Regions from separate parts of the Aciduricibacillus chroicocephali genome, predicted to be linked through region 2. Evidence: predicted binding sites of a transcription regulator. Region 2 holds the regulator's gene; the other holds the start of a gene.
What was found. Region 2 encodes LexA, which represses DNA repair genes until DNA is damaged. Its sites were predicted from a motif close to CGAACATATGTTCG; they were not measured.
Positions count from the first base shown of each region.

Region 1: QR721_RS13290 (DNA topoisomerase) is a predicted target of LexA. The motif match lies at 8,459-8,472, and genes of this name have one in related genera.

Region 1 is NZ_CP129113.1:2,591,181-2,600,838, forward strand. Features, by position in the region: gene QR721_RS13250 (arginine deiminase family protein) at 1-179, opposite strand, end outside; gene QR721_RS13255 (divergent PAP2 family protein) at 337-810, shown strand; gene yedE (selenium metabolism membrane protein YedE/FdhT) at 933-2,141, shown strand; gene yedF (sulfurtransferase-like selenium metabolism protein YedF) at 2,131-2,370, shown strand; gene QR721_RS13270 (bifunctional diguanylate cyclase/phosphodiesterase) at 2,754-4,940, shown strand; gene yiaA (inner membrane protein YiaA) at 5,142-5,597, shown strand; gene QR721_RS13280 (DUF1294 domain-containing protein) at 5,801-6,025, opposite strand; gene QR721_RS13285 (Ig-like domain-containing protein) at 6,237-8,300, opposite strand; gene QR721_RS13290 (DNA topoisomerase) at 8,497-9,618, shown strand.
Region 2 is NZ_CP129113.1:1,257,955-1,267,494, reverse strand. Features, by position in the region: gene tkt (transketolase) at 1-1,946, opposite strand, end outside; gene QR721_RS06605 (DUF896 domain-containing protein) at 2,028-2,261, opposite strand; gene QR721_RS06600 (YneB family resolvase-like protein) at 2,325-2,984, opposite strand; gene lexA (transcriptional repressor LexA) at 3,264-3,887, shown strand; gene QR721_RS06590 (YnfE family protein) at 3,911-4,171, shown strand; gene QR721_RS06585 (YqcI/YcgG family protein) at 4,207-4,923, opposite strand; gene QR721_RS06580 (excalibur calcium-binding domain-containing protein) at 5,106-5,372, opposite strand; gene QR721_RS06575 (hypothetical protein) at 5,546-5,686, opposite strand; gene QR721_RS06570 (twin-arginine translocase TatA/TatE family subunit) at 5,700-5,882, opposite strand; gene QR721_RS06565 (DUF1259 domain-containing protein) at 6,154-6,549, shown strand; gene QR721_RS06560 (hypothetical protein) at 6,742-7,290, opposite strand; gene QR721_RS06555 (hypothetical protein) at 7,481-7,846, opposite strand; gene QR721_RS06550 (hypothetical protein) at 8,742-9,014, shown strand; gene QR721_RS06545 (dihydrofolate reductase family protein) at 9,089-9,540, opposite strand, start outside.

The DNA of each region.
Region 1 (9,658 bases), 1.3 Mb from region 2:
AACACTTCCTTAAATGCCTCGAAATTCTCATATGCTTTCTCATGGCTGACTTTCGAATCCCATCTGACATCTTCAAGTGTCTGGGAATGTGAAATATTAATAATCGGCGGCGCGCAAAGGAACACAATCTCCAGCTCTCCGTGTTCAGACCAGACTTCTGGTTGGATATTGTATGGCATGCAAATCGTCCTTCCTATTGAATATAAGTATTATCCCTTTTTGAAGAGAAGTTATGTAAAAGAGCTGCTTTCAGAAAGGTATTTTCATCTCTATGCATAGAAAAGGGCCAATGAGGTTATCTAAAAGGGTAGACCGCTCATGAATGGAGGTCCAATAATGGACAAGATGAATAGAGGCGTCATAACAGCATTGTCTTCAATTGGTATTGCTCAAGCACTTAAAATTCTATCTCATAAACGGATGACGGGTGAATGGGACATCGGACAGTTGGCAACAACCGGCGGTATGCCGAGCTCACATTCAGCAGGCGTTGCTGCACTTGCAACGTACATCGCAGCAAATAAAGGATCAAGGCATACAGAAACAGCTTTAGCAACCATATTCGGTGTAATTGTCATGTATGATGCACAGGGAATCCGTCGCCATACGGGGGAAATCGCCCAGCTCGTCAACGAATTGGAGGACAAGTTTGCTATCTTATCAGGGGAGTTCCCGAGTCTTGATTATGTAGCTAAGGAAAAGGACTTGAAGGAAATACTGGGACATCAACCACTGGAAGTTCTCGGGGGCGCTCTGCTCGGGTCAGCACTCGGATTCTTATCAGCGAAGTTTGAAAATAGAGGTATGTAGCTAAAAACGCACTAGGTCACACTGACCTAGTGCGTTTTTTTGTTTCTGTTTTTCAGAAAACTAATTGCTCTTGCATGTTACTCGTACTAAACTAAAAGTATATTAAATAAGGGAGCAATCATATGAAAGCAGTCATACACAACATTTTTCAACGTTACTGGAACCCTTATATCGTCTTGCTCGCAGCCGGTGTTTTCAGTGCGATTTACTTTGGTTTGACAACTACTGTTTGGGCAGTGACGGGTGAATTCACTCGGCTTGGTGGACATATCCTACAATTATTCGGTGTTGATATTTCCAAATGGCAGTACTTCAACATGGTTCACATGCAAGGCACAACCTTAACACGTTCCGATGGCTGGATTGTCTGGGGCATGTTCATCGGCGCTCTTGTCATGGTTCTTTTCAGCAACAGCTTCAAAATCCGCCTGCCACAGCAGAAACGTCGCTATATCCAAGGCCTCGTTGGCGGAATTATTGCCGGATTCGGCGCACGTCTTGCACTTGGCTGTAATCTTGCAGCGTTCTTTACTGGCGTACCGCAATTTTCCTTCCATTCATGGATTTTTATTATCGCAACAGGAATCGGCACCTATTTCGGTGCTAAATTGACGAAGTTGCGCTGGTGGAAAGGACGACCAGCTCTTACTAGAGGTGCAGCCAAGCCTTCCGCTGTAAAGCAGCGTGCCATCCAGCCGTATGTCGGCGGAACCATTGCTATACTGTATGCCGGCCTCATCATCTACTTCTTTGCAACCGGGAAAAATATGCTCGGATGGGGTGCGCTTTTCGGCATGATTTTCGGTATTCTTGTAGAACGCGGACAGATTTGCTTTACCTCTGCATTTCGCGATCTTTGGCTCGTCGGACGCAGTCTCATGGCTAAAGCAATCATTGCCGGTATGGCAATCAGCTCAGTTCTTACATTCATCGTCATCATTGCTTACGGTATGCCACCAATTACAAAGATTGCCGCACTCAGCACGCTTGTCGGCGGTATTCTGTTTGGGCTTGGCATTGTTATGGCATCCAGCTGTGAAACTGGGATGATGTATCGACTGATGGAAGGACAGGTTCTCTATCTCGTCGTATTTGCCGGCAACATTATTGGTGCAACCTTCCTCGCTTATGCGTGGGATCACCTCGGCATTTACAACGTGCTTGTAAAAGATGGAGCACCTATTAATCTTCTGGATACGCTTGGAACAGCAGGCGCCCTCGCGGCAACTCTCGCCATGCTTGGTCTTCTGTATGTACTAACCGTATTCTGGGAGAAGCGCTATCATCGTAACTTGGCGTTGAAGAAGGAGGCAAAACGACATGCAAGTTAAAAAGGAAGCAGATTTTTCACTCGATTTGCGCGGGGAATCTTGCCCATACCCGGTCATCTATACATTGGAAGCACTCGAAGGAATGAATGAAGGAGAGCTTCTTCAAGTCATCACTGATTGTCCCGGCTCCTTCCGAAACGTCCCGGAAGAAGTCGTAGCTCACGGTTATAAGTTGGCAAAAGAACCTGTGAAAAACGGACAAGAGTATTTATTTTATATATTTGCCTAATGAAAAGCAGGTGCCTGGAGGCACCTGCTTTTAGTTTTCTCTCTTACTTTTCCACTTCCCGATTTAAGAAGTTTATCCTCGTTCTGCAAACACAGATCATTCACCACATTAAATCAAATTGAAGCCTTTTCGTTTTACTTGAAAGTTTAAGTTTTCTTTCCGATTAAATAAGTGAAGTTTCAATATTCGACACTCTTCAACAAGGCGCATATCCAACTACATTCCAACATTAATTCATTCCCAATCTGCACTAACGCCCTTATTATTATTATGCGAATTTCCTATCTGGTTCTCGTTTCTTATATAGTAGTTAGCCAAAATATGGAATATAATTATGAAGAGACACATAATTGCTCAGCAAATTTCTGAATGGAGTTGTACAAATGAAAAAGCGGCAATTTCTCATTTATATGCTATTAGGTTTTGTGCTAGTAGGCATTTTCTGTTTTGCTTATTACAACTATGTTAGTACGAAAAATTTTGTCCTCGATTCAGTAGAACGCGAAACGAACGAAATATTGGATAATTTCTCAACAGAAGTGAACCGTTTTTCTATGGAACGTGTCGCTGAGATTGAATTGATTGCAGAGCACGTCCCACATTTAATGGAAAAAAATAATGACATCATAAGCTTCCTGTCACAGCAAAATAAAAACATGCCGTTTTTTACGGCCCTTGGGTTTATTACGCCAGAAGGAAAAATACAAGCAGCAGACGGGACAAGCTTCCCCGTTCAACAGAAAGAGTCTTTCAAACTCGCACTCGCTGGAAAAACAGTATTCAGTGACGTATTCACTTTGAAACAGGACCCTTCTCAACGTGTGGCTGCGATTTCCACCCCAATTTTCAACTCAAAAGGGGAAGTCATCGGTGTCCTCTCCGGTGTTGTGAATATGAGCAATCTCATTGGTGAGCTTGTCGAGGATTCCAATCTTGCTGGAACAGTTTATTTGTTGAAAAATGGTGAAGTTCTGTTCACCTCTAACAAGAAGGAGCATTTCACCAAATCAATTCCCGATAGCAAGCAACTACTGAGCACTATGGTAAAAATACAAAAAGGAAGTTGGACGGACCACCAGAATCCTTGGAGGTTCATCACTTATCAGCATGCAATGAACAATTGGGTTGTCCTTGTAGATTCCGAGACAAATCCTGCAACAGACGAAATCAGTGAAACACTGAAGTTCAGCATATGGTTAGTAGCCGGTACAGTCATCGCCATTGCACTCATTTCAATCTATCTCATTCGGCTTCGGCGAAAAGAACATATGCAGACAAAACTTGATCTGTTGACCGGTTTAGGTAATCGTGTATTACTGGAGTCAAACCTTTCTTCAAAACTAGCTCACTCTCCCGAAAGAAGAATCACATTGTTCTTTATTAAACTTAATCGCTTTACAGATTTGACAGAGCGACTTGGTTACCAAATGAGTGATAGGATTTTGTATGCGGTCGGCAAAAGATTGATGAGCCAGGATGGAAGAATAAACGTTTATCGTGTTGGCAATGAGGATTTCGTCCTGACATCCTACCAATCCACCATTCAAGAACAGCAGCGTTATGCAGACGAGTTGCTCAGAAGTCTTGAACAGCCTCTTCAGGTAGATAAAAATGGACCTATCTGGATTACAGTAAGTATCGGTATCAGATCCATGTCAGAGTATGACTGTGTGAATCTCGTTATGCAAGATGCCATGTTCGCCTGCCATGAGGCAATCAAAAAAGGCGGCAATCAGATTGTCCGTTTTACGGAACAGCTCGCAAAAGACAGTGAGCATCAGAGGCTAATAGCAAATAACCTTGCTGACGCACTAAAAAACAATGAGTTTTATCTCCTTTATCAACCGATTTACAGCATTAAAGAAGATCGGATCGTCAGTTTTGAAACACTGATGCGCTGGAAATCTCCTGTACTCGGAGAAGTTGGTCCTTTTCATTTCATCCCGTTACTGGAGAAAAGCGAAGCCATCATAGATGTCGGACGCTGGCTTATCAGAGAAGTCGCAGAGCAAGTGTTACGATGGGAGAAAGAAGGATATGACAATTTTGCAGTGACATTGAATGTTTCCATCAAGCAATTGCAATATGAAGGTTTCCTTTCAGATGTACATGCAATCTTGGGGGAAACAGGCGTTCGTCCGGAGCGGCTCATTTTTGAGGTAACAGAGTCAATTGTTGCCCAAAACGTAAAAGCTGCTGCCCAAATTCTACAAAGCTTGAATGAGATTGGCATCAAGACCGCAATCGACGACTTTGGAACCGGATATTCCTCTTTATCAATGCTCAAGTCATTACCGTTCCAATACATGAAAGTTGATCGTACCTTCATTATTGAAGTGCTAAACGACAATGGAGAATCAGAGGCAATCTTGCTTGGACTTATAGAAATTGCGAACAGTCTCGGTCTTACAACAATTATGGAAGGTGTAGAAACGCCGGAACAACTGAAAATATTGAAACAGATAGGCGCCAAGCGCATCCAGGGCTATCTCTTCAGTAAACCGATTCCACCCGAGGAAGCGATCAAGTTCCTCAAGAAAAGGAACTTGCTTCAGTCCATTATTAACTAAAAAACTTTAGATTCTCAGATAGCAAGAACGTATTCGACGTTTATGCTATTGCTTAAAAACCCGAAATTATTCTGAGGCAACTGTCATATAAATATGGGACAGTAGAAAGATTAGCTGCTGGACTTCAAGATAATGTTGCCGCTATTCACACAATTGGTTATGATTAACGAAAAGGAGGGATGTTCTTTGAGTCAAGAGAATGTGGATTTCCTCGACAACGTTAAACACGAGGGAGAAAATCAGAAGGCAAAGAGAAGAGAAGGCGAGCCTACTGCTGCTTTTAAAGGAGCTGCCTGGGTAGCCTTGCTGATCGGAACAGTCGCTTATCTTATAGGATTATTCAATGCAGGAATGGAACTGAACGAAAAAGGCTATTACCTTGCCGTTTTGATTTTTGGACTTTATTCATCTGTTTCTTTGCAAAAGGCTGTACGCGATAAAGAAGAAGGAATCCCTGTTACGAACATTTATTACGGAATTAGCTGGTTTGCCCTTGTTGCAGCTATCTTGCTAATGGCAATCGGCCTTTACAATGCCGGCAGTATCATTCTCAGTGAAAAAGGATTTTACGGCATGGCTTTTGTTCTAAGTATCTTCGCATCCATTACGGTACAGAAAAACATTCGGGATACACAGAAAGCTAGAGAAAGAAAATAAAGATGCATCCCCCGCTTCGACTGTAGTCGGAGCGGGGGTGTTTTTGCCTTGGCCAACCCGTAAGATGTTGAATTAAACATAAAGATGTTAGAATCCTCACGTGAAGTTAACGAAAAAAATAAAATTAAACACAATCCCACTTGAAATCTATTGAATTCCGGTAATTAACAAACAAGCTCAGTAAGAACCTGCTTACAAATAAACTAAAAATTGGACTGGTCAGAAACCACCAGATAAATAATGAGCGCCACTTCCACAAAAGCAAGAAAAGGGAACCCCAACTTGAATGAAATGTGCTTTGTCTTATGTCGGAATCGGTTCATGCCCAAAGTTGTACCTACTGCTCCTCCGATAAGCGCCACAATCCATAGATTCTTTTCCGGGATTCTATATTTATGGTTTATTGCACGTTGCTTATCTAAGTACATAATGAAGTATCCGAATAGATTAATGATTAAGAGGTATAGAAAAACAATAAGAAAACCTATTCCAATCCTCTCCCTTCTTAGTTCTGTTAGTATGACAGTTTGGAAGGCCCATTACTAGAACTAACTCTCTGCAACTTATCAATTCGAATCCACTTCAAATAGAAAGGCAGATCTCCCTCAAAGGAAGATCTGCTCTCTCCATCAAAGCAAATTACTTTTTAGTAAACCGTACAGTATCCATGCCTGCGATGGCGATTTTATCACCTGTTTTCAGCGTAGTTGTGATACTGCTGACACCAAATCCATCTGAGTTGTTACCTAGAATTTCATTGATAATCAGATAATCGCCTCTGGAAACAAACAGATTCCCTGAATCATCTGTTGTGCTAACACGGTAGCGTCCAGGCGAGATGTCCTTGCCGACTGTCCAGTACCCTGAATGCAGCGTGTTCGATTTCTTATGGGCTACCTTCTGGAATTGAACACTCTCCAAATCTAAAATTTCAATTATGTCACCATTCTTAATATCAGTTGTTACAACAGAAACACCAAAATCTTGTTCCCCATCTGTAAGAACTTCATTTACATCACGGTCATATGATTTCGTCGTAATGAACAAGTTCCCCATCTCATCATTTGTTGTAATGCGGTAGCGTCCTGCAGGAATATCTCTGCCTACTTTCCACTTACCAGTCGTAAGGCTTTTAATATAAGGTACAGTAATAGTTGCTGATACAGACTTTCCATTAGACGTAGTCGCAGTTATCTTGGCAGTACCTGCTCCTTTTGCAGTTACGACACCTTTACTGCTTACTGTTGCCACTTTTGTATTAGAGGACTTCCACTTGACCGTTTTGTTTGTCGTATTGCTTGGGCCAATCGTTGCCTTTAATGTGAGTGTCTTGCCCTTTTTCAGAGTAGCTGATGTCTTATTTAGCTTTATCGTTTTCGCTACAATTGGGGATGTGACTGTTACCTTAACAGATGCAGACTTTGCCCCTTTAGCTGAAGCAGTAATTGTTACTTTCCCTTTCGCTTTCGCAACTACCTTCCCTTTGCTGTCAACAGTGGCAAGCTTCGTATTAGATGATTTCCACTTAACCGCTTTATCTGTACTGTCCTTTGGAAGAACTGTTGCAGATAGTTTTGCTGTTTTACCCGTCATTAGAGACAGGCTTGTTTTATTCACTTTTACCGTCTTTGGTGAAACCTTTACAGTTAATTCTTTATAAACCTTCGGATTATCCTTAGTAGTTGCGGTAATTATTGCAGAACCTTTTGCAATGCCTTTAATATTTCCTTTGGCATCTACTGTTGCTATCTTGCGGTCTGAACTTTCCCAAAGAACTGTTTTGTTGCCTGCATTTGTAGGGCCAACAACAGGAGTAACCCTCACAGTCTGATTAATAGCGATATCCAGTGCCGTTTTACTTAGTTTCAAGCTTGTCGGCAAAATATTTGTTACAGTTACAGTCGCACTTTCCTTAACCGTTGACTCACCTTTAGAAATGACGGTAATAACCGACTTACCAGGCTTAATAGCTGTTATCTTGCCATTCGCATCTACTGTTGCTACTTCCTGATTACTGCTATGCCAGCTGACATCTCTATTAACGGCTGTTGCTGGGAAAACAGTTGCTGTCAATTTGGCCGTCTTTCCTTTTTCAATAGATAGAGTTGTCCGGCTAAGTTGGATTCTATCCGGGACAAGTTCCTTTTGTATAATACTTAGACTGCCTCCCGAAATGTACAGGAAACTGCCTTCAGTAAATGTATAATCACGCAGTCCATTCTCCTTGTCTATTGAAAAGGAATCACTCTCAGCGAAATTGCTATCCAGAATTGTAATATGGGCTGATCCGTCCGCATGACGAAGAACAAAAGTCCCCTCTGCCAAGTCTTTACCAATCTCATAGAATCCTTGAGATACGTTGGCTGAATCAATTTCTCCAGCTGAAACTTTTACATTAGATGCTCCTGCATCAAGCGCAACTTGAACTGTGTCCCCAGTTCTAAGTCCCGCTGTAAACTTATTGGGAGCAGCCTGTCCGGAACTATCGATTGCCTCGCCAGCAAGATCTGCTCCATCTCTCTTAACATATATTTTTGCTATCCCATTCTCGATTTTAAACGTATTAAGCCCTGCCGGAATCTCATTTCCCGCCGTATACGTACCTTCAGCAAGCGAATCTAAACTCTCTGCTTGCACCGGGCTTACAAATATTGCAGCTAGTAAAACTATAAACGTAATGACTGCCCATTTGGCCTTCCTCATATCCATCCCTGCTTTCTCGTATTTAATCCCTAAATAGACCAAATTCATATTACCATAATAATGGATTATAGAATGACACTCTCTCGCCTGGTAATTTTTACATCAACCCATTCAGATACAATTTGGCACTTTAAACAATCTATGAGATAATAAACATAAGAACAAACGTACGATTAATGACAATAGAGGTGTTATCATGAAACCCGTCATCCTAGCCGAGAAGCCGAGCCAAGCAAAGGCTTACGCGGATGCATTCACTGCTCGCAAATATGAAGGCTATATGGATATCTCACCTTGTCCGACATTTCCGGAAGGGGCTTATTTGACATGGGGAGTCGGCCATCTCGTTGAATTGAAAGAACCACATACATACAATCCTGCCTGGAAGCGTTGGACACTCGGGAGCTTGCCGATTTTGCCGGATCGGTATGAATTTCAAGTAGCGAAGGGGAAGTTCAAGCAATTCTCCGTTGTCAAAAAGCTCATTCGCAATACCGATACTGTTATCAATGCTTGTGACGTTGACCGGGAAGGTTCGAACATTTTCTATAGTATCTACGATCAGACAGGCGCTCGCGGCCAAACGATTAAACGTCTATGGATCAATTCACTGGAAGTAGATGAAGTACGTAAAGGGTTCGAGAACTTACGTAATAATGCTAAAGATCTGCAGCTCTATGAGGAGGCGAAGTCCCGACAGATTAGCGATTGGCTTGTAGGCATGAATGGCTCGCGACTATATACGCTCCTTCTGAAAGCAAAAGGGCTCCAGCACGTATTTCCAATTGGACGTGTACAATCGCCGACCGTCTTCTTAATTTACCAGCGACAAAGAGAGATTGAGACATTTGTTTCGGAGCCTTTTTTCGAAGTGGAGGCCCAATTTAAAGCTGCTCAGGGTGTATACAAGGGCAAGGCAAAAATAAAGGAACCAAAGCGTGAACTGGTTGTGGAGTTGCTGAACAAGCACGAGATCCAACCAGATTCTCCAGGGACAATTATAGAAGTCACTCATAAAGACAAGCGGATGCCACCGCCTCAGCTGCACTCCCTTTCAACACTGCAGGCAACGGCCAACCGCAGATGGAAGGCAAGTCCTGCAACAGTCCTGAAGACGATGCAGTCACTCTACGAGAAGAAGCTCGTATCCTATCCGCGTACAGACACGCGGCATATTACACAAGCTGAATTTGGTTATCTAGCTACTTCAGTCAAGGCTCTTCAAGACCTGATTGGCTGTCAATTTGAGGTTGCATCACGGACGCCGAAGAGGCGTTTTGTCGACAGCTCCAAGGTTCAAGAGTTATCTAGTTTATAATAACAGTATGTATTTAAAGTATCTCAAGAAAGTAGATGCT
Region 2 (9,540 bases):
TCTATCAATTTATTGCCGTTAGCTGAAGCGCCGAAAGTATCAATGCCGATAATTGCACCTTCACTTCCTGTATAACGAGCCCATCCAAATGTAGATGCCATTTCGATAGCAACACGCTTTGTCACCTGTTTCGGCAAAACAGTGTTTTTGTACTCTTCACTTTGTTCGTTAAAGCGATCCCAAGAAGGCATACTTACAACGCGGACATCAACGTCTTTTTCACGAAGCGCATTCTGGGCACTGATTGCCAGCTGAACTTCTGAACCAGTAGCAATAAGAATTGCATCCGGCTGCTCCTTCGTGCTTTCACTAATAATATAAGCACCTTTCTTCACGCCTTCATAAGCATGTTCCTTCGTGTTTTCCAACGTAGGTAATCCTTGACGTGTAAGAACAAGAGCAGTCGGTTTGTCCTTCGACTCAACAGCAAGACGCCAAGCTGCAGCTGTTTCATTGCCATCTGCTGGTCGTATAACCGAAAGTCCAGGCATTGCACGGAAAGCTGCAAGATGTTCAATTGGCTCATGTGTCGGTCCATCTTCTCCAACTGCAATGGAATCATGTGTAAATACATATGTTACAGGCATTTTCATAAGTGCGGACAATCGAACTGCCGGACGAAGATAATCACTGAATACGAAGAATGTTCCAGCAAATACTTTTAAGCCGCCATGAAGAGCCATTCCGTTAAGTGCAGCAGCCATGGCAAATTCACGAACACCAAACCAAATATTACGGCCAGCATAGTTAATTCTTGAGAAGTCAGAAGCACTATTAATTGTTGTTTTATTTGAACCTGCAAGGTCCGCGCTTCCTCCAAAGAATGAAGGTACGGCTTCAGCGATTACATTTAGAACTTCACCTGAAGAAGCCCGTGTTGCTAGCTTGTCTTTTCCTGCTTCATACACAGGGATATTCTTTTCGTAGCCTTCAGGCAATTCACCTTTAATAGCCTGTTCAAACTCCTCGGCTAGCTCTGGGAAGGCCTCCTTATAAGTAGCAAATAGTTCATTCCACTCATTATCAGCTTTAGCACCAGGTGTTGCGATTTTGTTTGCAAAATCGTCATAAACCTCTTGCGGCACTTCAAATTCTCCATGCGACCATTTGTAGTATTCTTTTGTTAGAAGTACTTCATCAGTTCCTAATGGAGCACCATGACTTGTAGCAGAAGCAGATTTATTAGGCGAACCATAGCCGATAATCGTTTTGATTTCAATCAAAGTTGGTTGTGTCGTATTTGCTTTTGCTTCTTTAATCGCAGAACGGATCGCATCGATATCATTCCCGTCTTCAACCCGGATAACTTGCCATCCATAAGCCTTAAAACGATCTTCAGTTTCATCAGAGAATGAACGATTAAGGTCTCCATCCAGTGAAATGTCGTTTGAGTCATACAATGCGATAAGTTTGCCGAGGCCAAGATGTCCTGCAAGGGAAGCAGTCTCATGAGAGATTCCTTCCATGAGATCTCCGTCACTTACTAATGCATATGTATAGTGGTCCACAATATTGAAATTCTCTTTATTATATTTTGCACCAAGATGCGCTTCAGCCATCGCCATACCAACTGCCATAGCAATTCCCTGGCCAAGTGGCCCGGTAGTTGCTTCAACACCATCAGTATGATGAACTTCCGGATGCCCAGGTGTTTTGGAATCCCACTGACGGAAGTTTTTCAAATCATCAAGAGATACACCGTATCCGGACAAATGCAGGAGTGAATATAGCAGCATTGAACCATGACCCGCTGATAGGATAAAACGGTCACGATCGAACCACTTAGAGTTTTTTGGGTTGTGGTTCATGAAGTCAGTCCAAAGTGTATAGGCCATCGGTGCTGCACCCATTGGCAGACCTGGATGGCCTGAATTTGCCTTCTCAATCGCATCAATAGAAAGTGTGCGAATCGTATTAATCGATAATTGCTCAATAGTTGCTGACATGTGTTTGCCTCCTGTTTTCTTATAATCCTATTCTATAATGAAAAATGCCTGTTCACAAGAGCGACAGGCATTCTTAATCGATTAATGTTTTTTTCGGCGTTCCTGTAATTCTTTAACCTTTGCAGGAGTGACGTCATTGCCCGCTGGATCGATAACTGTCATCGTACTCAGCTGATTCGTAAACGACTCACGTACGTTTTTTAAATATTCTTGACGAAGTTGTTTCTGTTCGGCTTTTTCCTCTTCTGTTAGACCAGTTGATTTTGCCTTCTTTGAAAGCTCATTTATACGAGCGAGTTTTTGTTTTGTAATCAAATTTTACCGCCTCCTTGCAGAAAAATAAGAAAGCATAGGCCTACTATTGCCTATAGTTATATTTTACTCTTTCAAGTGGCCGGTTTCAATTCTTTTATACTCCTGATATCGTCTATGCACTGTTGCTTTGGAAACGTTGTACCCCAGGCCATTCAGAACAGAGGCTATTTCCTCAAATGTCATCTTAGTTGCACGCATCCGGGCAACTTCCTCAACAGGAAAATCAATTCGCTCCCTACCAGGGGATAAATCCCGGTTTTTTAAATTACGACTTGGATCATAACCGTTTTCAACTGCTTTACGCATTCCTCGTCTAATTTTCATATTGTGAATTTTGCGTTGATATTCCTCCACAATCCCAACGATTTGAAGGACCATAGAGTCTGATTCAGATAATTCCAGTTCACCATCATGAACTGCAGTATAGACAGGAATTTTCATTTTATTCAACTGATGAAACAGAGCAATCTTTGCATTTCCCCGTCCAAGCCTAGTTTCATCCTGTATTAATAGGCAGTCTGCCTCCCCTGCTGAAAATGCATCAAGCATCGTAAAGAGGCCTTCCCGCTCAATTTCATAGCCACTTTCCTGCTCTTCAATTAATGAGACAATAGACATTCCATGCCTGTCAGCAAGTACTTTCAGTTCTTCTTTTTGTCTTAATAGAGATGTTTCCTGTGTATCTTTCGTTGTGCTAACCCTGCAATATATGATTGCTCTCATGATGCTCTCCTTCATACCGAATCAGCTAATAATTAAGAACAAGTATAGCAGAATAAGAGAAAATCCAAAAGTTGCGAGATAGAATGCATCTGTCTTGTCAATTTTGCTGAACATGAGTAACATCTCCTCCATTTTTAGAACGAATGTTCCTTTGTGTCTAACCCGATAATAAACAGAACGTACGGTCTTGTCAAGGTCTTTTTAGAACGAATGTTTGCTTTTGTTATGTGTAAATGATAGACTGTTACTAACAAGACTTATTCAAGAGGTGATAGCGACATGACAAAGCTTTCTAAACGACAGCAAATGATTTTTGATTACATAAAAGATGAAGTACGGACGAAAGGTTATCCGCCTTCTGTAAGGGAAATTGCCCAGGCGGTTGGCCTCGCTTCAAGTTCAACTGTCCATGGTCATCTGTCTCGAATCGAGAGCAAGGGGTTTATACGCCGTGATCCTACAAAGCCACGTGCTATAGAGATTCTCGATATATCGGATACAGCAGGCATACCGAAAGAAGAAGTGCGTTATGCTCCTGTTATTGGAAAGGTAACAGCTGGTATACCTATTACGGCTGTGGAAAATATAGATGAATTCATTCCTCTTCCAAAGAATACGGCAGGGCCTGATGATCATCTTTTTGTGCTTGTCATTCAAGGAGAAAGCATGATTGAAGCCGGAATATTAGACGGAGATATGGTTATTGTTAAACAACAACATACAGCCGATAATGGGGACATCGTTGTAGCAATGACTGAAGAGAACGAAGCAACAGTAAAGCGCTTCTTCAAAGAAAAAGAGCATATTCGTTTGCAGCCGGAGAATGCTACAATGGAACCGCTCATCTATAACAATGTTACAATTCTAGGCAAAGTAATCGGCCTATATCGAACAATTTCCTGATTCGTTTTTGAAGGAGGCTGCGTGTGGAAAGAGACCAAATTTGGGATTATGTCATGGCAATTCGCAACAATGTTATACGCTCGATGGACCCGCCAAGTGATGAGAGAAAAGAAGCCATGCTTGCCCAACGTAAAACGGTCATGGCTTTTGAGAAACAGTTGCTGAAGGAGATTGATAAGGACGAGGACTTTGAAAGTTTTATCAAACTAGCTATCGACTGTGCCCTCGGAGAATACCCTTTTGATGATTTAGTAACATTCTATAATCGAATATGTAAAAACTAGCCCCCTCGAGCTCTTTGGCTTGAAGGGGTTTTACATTATTTGCTCTCTGTTTTAATTGGATGAAAAGGACACTTTCCTATTTCTTTTTCATTATCATCTGATATGATATATTGCCTCCATTCCAATTTATCTGTTCCAATTTGACCTAAATCAGGATGTGGAGGCATATCTTCTATTGCGGCAGCACGTTTACGAATAAACTCGCTCGCTTTTTTACCAGCTTTTGTATGTGATTCAATCCCTTTAAAAATTCTTCTCGGCTGAAATATCATTATCTGACATTTACCGATGTTTCTTGTTATTCTGTTTTTATAGGCAGGCATATTACCAGACACGAAGATTTGCTCTCCATTGTATACAAATTCCCAATCCGGATCTTCTGGATCTCTTGGGAACTGATGTGGCCACTCCATTTGGTCACTTGCATGCAAGTTATTTAAAATACTCCAGAATACCCTTTTATAAAATTCAAAAGACATTTCCTTTTCCAATGGCTTGATAAACAGTACCAAGGCATGTCGCTTCTCACTTGACTTAGATAATATAAGAAATTCTGATAAGACTTTCGGCAGAGAGGACAAATCTTCTTTTTCTGCGTAACAATAGCGCAGATGCCCATGCTTTTCAGCCTGTGTGCCAAAATAACACGGAAACTGCTTGTTTTCCACAATCTCTCTCCAAGCTTCATATTGCTCCACAACCCAGCCTGGCAACTTCTCTTCATGGTTTAACAGGAATTTCCTATCCACCATCTTCACAATTTAATATGCCTCCTCTAAATCGCTCACAATTATCTTTAAAAGTCGCTCATCACAAATTATGTAGACGTTTAAAAATTGTTACGATCACCCAGGATGGCATAGAGCATTAATATCATTTATATAAAATAAAAAAGCGCATTTTCATAAGAAAAATGCGCTTTTCAATACAGGAATTATCTTTCACAAGCAATTCCATCTTTATCACGATCTTTGTTTTTATTAGTTTCATATAGAGATTTTGAAGCATATGGTTTGTATCTTGTTTTTCCACCTTTATTTTTAGTTGTAGAAGACTTAGCGACACCGCCAGCATAATCTTTGTTCAACTCTGTACAATTCTGATAGTATTTCGCTTTTGCTGTTGCTACATCTGTTGATATAAACGATAGACTTAGAAGCAATCCTAACGATACGACAGCCATACAAATCTTTTTAAACATAGGTAATTTTCCCCCTCAAAATTTGATTTTATATTAATACAAAAACTGGCAAAATTCAACAATTTTTTTTCACAAAGAAGCAGACCGTAAATTTCGCTGGTCTGCTTCTTACTTATGTACTGTTATTGTATCTATGAGTATATTCAACAAAACATTCTGCTGATTTTCCTCTTTCACCCTGCCATTCCATAAATTGCAATTACTACAGCTATCAATCCGATAACCAATGAAATTACCAAAGCACTGGCAATTATACCATCCCATTTATCAAAGCCATTATTATGATCACTTGAATTACTTTTATCAATTTGCATCTAATCACCTTTTCTAGGCCTGTTCATTTTTATTAGTATTATCATTTTCATTTATAATTTCGTTGGCGGATTTCTTGAATTCGTGTAATGAAGCTCCAAGTGCCTTCCCAATCTCGGGTAGTTTGCTCGGTCCGAAAACAATCAATCCTGTAATGAGAATAAGGATCATTCCAGGCATCCCGATGTTGCTAAACATTCTTCTTCCCACCCTCAATATATTTTTTTCAGATTATACATCAAAGCCGATTAAATTACTCGAGTTTAATATGGCTTTTACATAAATTTTACAAAGGCATTTAAAATAGAAGAAATTAGTTTAAAGCTTTCTCTATTGTAAATCCGCATTTTCTCAATGGATTTTTCACTATTTATATAAACTATTAAATCATTTCTTTTAAATTTGGCTTTATCACCTAAACAAGCATTTACGCCTTACATATCTTATAAGTGTGTAAGGAGGTGAAACAATGAATTCATGTTATTGCGCAAGATTAGCTGAAATAATTGGAGGATTGATTTTATCTTCCACTGATGGTGTATGTGCGGTTTCAAGACTACGAGAGATTGATGCGAAGATTTTAAACAGAACAACAAAATCCCCTTTAGCTCTACCATTTGCTCTATCATTTGAAAGTAGTCAATGCGGTGAGACCTTGAACTTAGGAGAAACCGTTATTCTCCAAAGGGAGATTAATCCTTTTCTTTCTGAACTCCGAGAGAGAGGGATTATTGTTACAGCACTCCACAACCATTGGTTATTTGATAACCCGAGATTGATGTATGTGCATTGGGAAAACGTAGGGAATCCATTTGATTTTGCAAGGAATAGTATTGAAGCTGCTGAAGATGCAGGATTATTTTAGATTTAAATAGCTCCCTGTTCATGAGCTGTTTTGCACAGTGTGCTTTTAACTCACTTTAAAGCGATTTCTGATCAAAATAAAAAACAGATCATGACGGTAAGTCATTGATCTGTTTTTATTTATAGGGAAAAGGTGAGGTATAATGTCATTCTCTCTCCATTTTTTGTAATACTTCTCTTATATGAAACCTATTTATTTAATTCGAATCTCAATTGCTTCTTTATTTTGTTCCACTAAATCGTCCAACAACTCATTTGCATGATGATCATATTCTTCTATACCGAACTCATCATCCTTAAGTTCACCCAATATTTCTGAAGTATAGGTATTAATATAAGCAACCATTTTCGCAGATGTCTCTGTATATTTTTTATAATATTCTTGTGGTTCAATCCCAAGCTTAGCTGCCTGTGGATCTGCAAATGTCCGAATGGATTGTGCTTCTGCACTTTTCAACTCATCTGGAGGATACGTACCATGGGATTCCTTTATATCTATAACTTGTTTGGAAATATCTATATTCATCTTTTTCACTTCCTGTTCAGCCAACTTGGCTTTAACAGCTCCTTCAACCATATCCGTTAATGCATCATCAGGATACAAAAAACGCAAATAGCCAACCGTAATTTTTTCTCCCCTAACAACTGCAGCAACATCTTTATCTTTATAAGCCGTAGAACTCATGCATCCGCTAAGGAAGAATAAACAACTTAACATCAGGCATCCAAACCATTTGTACATATGTACCTCCACATTTTTAGAGACTCTCTATTATTCAATACAGTAATAAACGTTATTTCCTAATTCCAATCTTAAAACAAAAAGACTCATTCATATGTAACAGTTTCTTTGGATGGTCTACAAGTAAATATATAGAGTATAATTTAATTTTATTATATCTCTTTAAAAATATACTTGTTTATAAATCATTTTATCGTTCGTCTTCGTAAAACATATAGAGGAGTCCGGAAATTTCTGAAATATAAGCAACTTTTGTATCAATTACATTTTTATTATTTAATAAATAAGCATACACTTCGTCACAGAGACCATTATATTTACCGCTAGAAGGTGTTCTAAACACCAATAAGACATTTTCGATTTTACACATTTGCTGCGCTAAATATATAAGTTCTTGCATTCTTTCAATACTTTTAACATTCATAATCCCTATAACATGTTCCGGAATGATAGCTTCACGTTCGACAAAGAGTTTCTCAAGAGTTTCATAATCTTTGCGGAATAAATTTTCCCTTTCTAGATGTAAAACAAGTGTGTTCCAACCATCCCCATCCATGTCATCCCACCATGTAAGATCCATAGGTCTGTTTTTACCGTTACAAGTATCCTCTGTAAAAGGATAGTACCCCAACATGGATCCCAGCCTAGAAAATTTATTCTATCTCAGTCATTGTGAACGAATGCCTACCGTGATGATAGTTAAATTTAGAGATTGATAATTCCTTACATAACCATCGAACAATTTCATTAAATCTAAACCCATGTGACCAATTCTCCCTCTATTTTTTATTAGAATTTAGGGTTGCCATCCATCTACAATAGTCCAAATCCCTACCCACGCACACCGCTCCAAACATCCGTATTTTTCTTAATGTATCCTTGCCTTTAGATCAGCGAGCTTGGACACAACGATCTGCGCAAATTTTAATATCATCCAGGCGAAGTGATCCATGCTAGTGTCATGACTTTAACTCAATTACAGTTATTGTCTTTATATCCCAAGAAGTCGTTGTATCGGTCCACTGGTTTCTCAATTCAGCAACTTCAAAATTATTTAGTGCATATTAAATCGTTCTGAAAGTCTATTCTTATATAGATGGACTAGAAGTAATTCGATATCTACATGCTAAATAAAAATTGGGGCACAGGCCTGTACCCCAATCAATAATTTAAGCCCCTTAAAGTCTTAGTATATGCTTATGTACTGCCCGCGCTCCCATGGATGTATAGTTGTAATCTATGCTATGTATTTAGCCTTTTTATATAGTTAGTCAAAGCCCCGTCATTACGAGGCTTTTCGTTTTTTATATTTTCATACCTTTCTATCGTGGTTCTAATTTGGGGGTGTTTTGGGGGTGTAGTCGTTAAACGCTACATACCAACAATATTCACTTAATCATCCGGCATAAAATTAGTTTATTCTATATAATAGTAGTAAAGGAGTGAATCGGATGATTACGATAAAAGAGCGAGAGCTTGCACAAAGATACTTATGCCTGGATATCGCCCTTCAGGTAGATAGCACCCCGGACATGCTGTTGGAATATCAGTCAGTTACGGAACGAATGAGGAAATTAAAGCTTCTGATTGAACATGAATCGACTGTTGGTATTGCGTATGGTTTCCTGATAAAATCTGAGGACCATGAGAAAAAAGAAATTTATACAAAGAGTCACCTTGCTTATTTAGTGAAGCGAACACTAAAGGAATTCAATGGAGAATAATTAAAGCCTTATCAAATAAAAAACCCCTTATTATCAAGGGGTTTTTATCGTGTTTCTGTTAGATAGTTAAATATTTAATCTTGATTCAAATGGTAGATTAGTTGAACAACACCAGAGGAATACGTTTTTGTATTAACTAATCTTAAGTTCAACCTTTGTTTTATATCAATAAACAATGGCCTTCCTTCTCCTAAAATAACAGGATGAACAGATAATCTAAATTCATCAACAAGACCTAAATCGATAAACGTTGTAATAAGGCTTGCTCCTCCATATAACCAAATGTCTTTACCAGGAGCATTCTTTAATTTATTTACTTCTTCAGGAATATTTTCATTTATAAATATCGCCTCATTGTCATATTCTTTTGGTGTTCTAGAAAACACATATTTTTCTTTACTGTGGACTAACTCCCACATTTCTTTTTCAGCATCTGAAGCATCATTTGCTGGAGCAAATTGACCCCATAAATCGTAACTTTTTCTCCCGTATAAAATAGTATCAATCTGATTTAGGAAATTAATGA